Regions from separate parts of the Leisingera sp. S2M4 genome, predicted to be linked through region 2. Evidence: riboswitches for the same ligand, from Rfam matches in the RefSeq annotation. Region 2 holds a riboswitch; the other holds the start of a gene.
The links. A riboswitch is a leader RNA that binds a small molecule or an ion and turns the genes downstream of it on or off. The one in region 2 is predicted to bind cobalamin.
Positions count from the first base shown of each region.

Region 1: linked by a shared signal. The riboswitch ahead of ACZ52D_RS12165 (DUF1636 family protein) and the one ahead of nrdH (glutaredoxin-like protein NrdH) in region 2 are both predicted to bind cobalamin.

Region 1 is NZ_AP040861.1:2,511,719-2,513,913, reverse strand. It holds gene glpD (glycerol-3-phosphate dehydrogenase) at 1-137, shown strand, start outside; gene cobO (cob(I)yrinic acid a,c-diamide adenosyltransferase) at 218-853, opposite strand; cobalamin riboswitch at 904-1,110, shown strand; gene ACZ52D_RS12165 (DUF1636 family protein) at 1,207-1,614, shown strand; gene cobW (cobalamin biosynthesis protein CobW) at 1,618-2,195, shown strand, end outside.
Region 2 is NZ_AP040863.1:230,423-232,617, reverse strand. It holds gene nrdE (class 1b ribonucleoside-diphosphate reductase subunit alpha) at 1-495, opposite strand, end outside; gene nrdI (class Ib ribonucleoside-diphosphate reductase assembly flavoprotein NrdI) at 477-893, opposite strand; gene nrdH (glutaredoxin-like protein NrdH) at 898-1,119, opposite strand; cobalamin riboswitch at 1,221-1,412, opposite strand; gene ACZ52D_RS19940 (DUF2218 domain-containing protein) at 1,476-1,760, opposite strand; gene ACZ52D_RS19935 (MarR family winged helix-turn-helix transcriptional regulator) at 1,891-2,195, shown strand, end outside.

The sequences.
Region 1 (2,195 bases), on a different replicon from region 2:
CGATTGCCCGCGAATGGGTGCGCGCAGGTGACGATTTCCTGTGGCGGCGCACCAAGCTGGGCCTGCGGCTGGATGAGGCCCAGCGCGCGGCGGTGGATACCTACATCCAAGGCAAGGCAGCCCAGCTCGCCGCATAAAAGTGTTTTGCCCGGCGGCACCGCCGGGCTGCCCCCCGGCAGGCGCACTCGCGCCTACCAAGGCAGGCTACGCCCTCAGCTTAAAACTCGACGCCCTTCTGCGCCTTCACCCCGGCGCGGAACGGGTGCTTGATCTGGCCCATCTCGGTCACCAGATCGGCGATCTCGATCAGCTCTTCCTTGGCGTTGCGCCCCGTCAGCACCACATGGGTCATCGGCGGCTTCTTCTCCACCAGGAACTCCAGCACCTCTTCCAGGTCCAGATACTCATAGCGCAACGCGATGTTGATCTCGTCCAGCAGCACCATGGTGTTGCGCTCGTCGAGGATCATCTCCTTGGCCTTCTCCCAGCCCTTTTGCGCGGCGGCGATGTCGCGGGCCTTGTCCTGGGTCTCCCAGGTGAAGCCCTCGCCCATCGCGTAGAACTGGCAGAGATCGCTGAAGTTCTCCTCGATCAGCGTGCGCTCGCCGGTCTGCCAGGCGCCCTTGATGAACTGCACCACGGCACAGGGCATCTTGTGGGCGATGCAGCGCATGATCATGCCAAAGCCGGACGAGGACTTGCCCTTGCCCGGCCCGGTGTGGACAATGATCAGCCCCTTCTCGCCGTCCTTGGTTTTCATCATCCGGTCGCGCGCGGCCTTTTTCTTGGCCATCTTGGACGCGTGACGGGCGGCTTCTTCTTCTGAAATGCCGGTTTCAGACTTTTCGCTCATGGGGGCTCTCCAGCTGTTTGGCGCAAGTCTTGACAAAGAAGGGCGCGATAGCGCAAGGGGGTTTCGCTGGTTCCTGCAATTGCAGGCGAAGAGGGAATGTGACAGCGGCCACTGACGGCCCAAGCACAGCCGCCCCCGCGACCGTGACCGGATGAGGCCGCCATGCCACTGGGACAGCCCGGGAAGGCAGGATGGCCGACAGGGCGAACGCCCTGGCATCCGCAAGCCGGGAGACCTGCCAGCGTGTGAGAGATCAACGGGCGGGCGGGGTGTTCCGCGACCGGGTGAGAGGCAGGCAGACCGCCGCCCCTTTTCGGCCATCCCGCATGCCTGCAACGACAGGAGACGTGCCTTTGGCTGACGAACAGGCGCCCACCGCCGCCCCGAAAGACCCGGTCACCCTGACCGTGTGCCTGACCTGCCGCACCGAAGGCGCCGATCCAGAGGCCACCCGTCCCGGCGCCATCCTGCACGCTGCCCTGAAAGAAGCGGGCATGCCCGAGGGCGTCACCCTGCGCGGTGTGAAATGCCTGTCGGCCTGCTCGCGCGGCTGCTCCGTTGCGCTGACCGGCGGCGAGGCGCGTTGGAGCTACATCTACGGCGACATGGACCCGGACGCGCATGTCGCCGAAATCCTCGCAGGCACCGCCGCCTATGCCGCCACCGCCGACGGGCTGGTGCCCTGGCGCGAGCGCCCCACCGTCTTCCGCAAACAATCCGTCGCCCGCATCCCGCCGGCCGCCTTTCCTTCTGAGGAGTAATTCATGAGCGATCTCAACAAGATCCCCGTCACCGTCATCACCGGCTTTCTGGGTGCGGGCAAGACCACGCTGATCCGCCACCTGATGCAGAACCCGCAAGGCAAGCGCCTGGCCGTGGTGGTGAACGAGTTCGGCACCGCCGGGGTCGACGGCGATATCCTGAAATCCTGCGCCGACGACAATTGCCCGGCGGAAAACATCATGGAGCTCGCCAACGGCTGCATCTGCTGCACCGTGGCGGATGACTTCATCCCCACCATCGAACAGTTGATGGCACTGCCGGAAAAACCCGACCACATCGTGATCGAGACGTCCGGCCTGGCGCTGCCCAAGCCGCTCTTGAAGGCCTTCGACTGGCCCGCGATCCGCTCCCGCATCACCGTTGACGGGGTGATTGCGCTGGCCGATGCCGAGGCCGTCGCCAAAGGCCAGTTCGCGCCGGATCTGGACGCCGTTCAGGCCCAGCGCGAGGCGGATGACAGCCTCGACCACGAAACCCCGCTGTCCGAGGTATTCGAGGACCAGATCTCCTGCGCCGACATCGTGCTTTTGTCCAAGGCCGACCTGGCCGGCGACGCAGG
Region 2 (2,195 bases):
CTTGCCGGCATTCAGGAAGGTGGGCGTGGCGGGCTGGAAGCGGCCAGTGATGATCTCCTCCATCAGCCGCAGCGCCAGCGCCTCGTCGCCGCGCGCCAGCGTCAGCGCCACCATCACCACGCGGTCCTCGTAGCGTTCCAGGTACCGGCCGCCATCGCGGGTCTTCAGCGTGTAAGAGGTGTAATACTTGAAAGCGCCCAGGAAGGTCGGAAAGCGGAATTTATGCGCATAGGCCGCGTCCCAGATCCGGTGCAGGAAGGCGCGGTCATATGGCTCCAGCACCTCAGCCTCGTAGTAGCCTTCCTCAACCAGATACCCCAGTTTTTCATCCAGCGAATGAAAGAACACGGTGTTCTGATTCACATGGGTCAGGAAATACTGCCGCGCCGCCTCCCGGTCGGCCTCGAACTGGATGTTTCCCTCCGCATCATAAAGGTTCAGCATGGCGTTCAGCGCGTGATAGTCGCGCTCGCCGGTTACGCTGGAATCGAGCATTCCGTCCCCCAGAATTTCTGCAGCCCGGCGCGAACGCGGGCGATGTCGGTTTCGGTGCCGGCCAATTCAAAGCGATACAGCACCGGCACATTGCATTTGCGGGCGATCACGTCGCCCGCCAGCGCGAAGGTTTCGCCAAAGTTCCGGTTGCCCGCGCCGATCACACCGCGCAGCAGCGCCCGCAGGGGCGGCTGGTTCAGCAGCCGGATCACCTGCTTGGGCACGGCGCCGCGCCCCTGCCCGTCCGCATAGGTCGGACAGATCAACACGAAGGGCGCGAGGATCTGCGGCAGCGGGTCGCCGTGGCGCAGCGGCAGGCGCGTGGCCGCAAGGCCAAGCCGCGTGGCAAAGCGATGGGTATTGCCGGAGCCGCTGGAGAAATAGACCAGCCCCGCCACGGCGTCAGGCCAGGCGAGCGATCATGTCGGGGCGAAAGCCCGCCCAATGGCTCTCCCCGGCGACCACCACCGGCGCTTGGCGATAGCCCATGTCCTGCACCTTCTGCAGCGCCGCACTGTCCTCGCTGAGGTCGATCACCTCATAGGCCAGCCCGCGCGCATCCAGCGCGCGGGTGGTGGCGGTGCATTGCACGCAGGCCGGTTTGGAATACACGGTGATGGTCATTGGTCTGGTCCCTATCTGCTGTTGCGGACAAGGGGACAGGGTCACGGGCGGCGCTGCAGGGGGCAGGCCGGTCCACGCACCCAGGCCCGCCGCCTGTGGTTCACGTCTCATCAGCCCTGGCAGGTCTCCTGGCTTGCGGCTCCGACGTCTGGCCCGCCTTCCCGGCGCCGGTGCGCCAGTGGCATATGGGGTTTGACTCGCCGCTTACAGTTGCGGGGGCAGCACCGGAATTGCACCGGTTTCCCTCTTAGCCTCTGATGTGAATCACAGGCACCAAAGCCACTCCATATAGGGTTATACCCTAGCCACCCGTCAATATGTTGTTTTCGATATCCACAGGAAAAGCCGCACGGGTCTCAGCCCCGGTGCCACACCAGCGGGGCCGGGTCCTCGCGAAAGGCAAAGCGCAGCAGATGGCTTTCCACCACCTCGCAGGTCTGCGCCAGCTCGGCCGCGGTCGCGGACGTGACGTGAATGCTCAGCCGATCCGCGTCATGGCGCAGCTGCGCCAGACCGCAGACGAATTGCAGCTCCGCCCCCTCCGGGCTCTCGACGACCGGGATCTTGTGACCGAAATGGCGGACGAGGCGCGTATAAAGGCCTGCGGCCTGCGCCGAGTGGAAAACCGCGCGTGTTTGCATTGCTGCTCCTTAGAATTGATAATAGCCAAGATACTGGCAGATATTGATTTTAAACCGTTTCAACACGCCGCGCCCGGCGTTGGTCTGCGTTCTGGGCGTTTGCATTGGTGCCACCTGAAAGGACGCGACCATGACCACCCGCCCCGGCCCCTCGCCGAACGCCGCCTTCTTCGGAGACGACGACGAAGCGATTGCCTACAACCGCGCCTGGTTCAACATCATGCGCGCCCACCGCAAGTTCCACCCGCGGATCGCGCGGGCGCTGAAGAGCCATGGCATCAATGACCCGATCTGGTACGAGATCCTGCTCGAACTGGAGCGCGCCGGTGCCGACGGCCAGCCGATGGCGGCGCTGGAGGACAAGCTGTTCGTGCCGCAATACGCGCTCTCCCGACATGTGGCCCGGATGGAAAAGGACGGGCTGCTGCGGCGCGA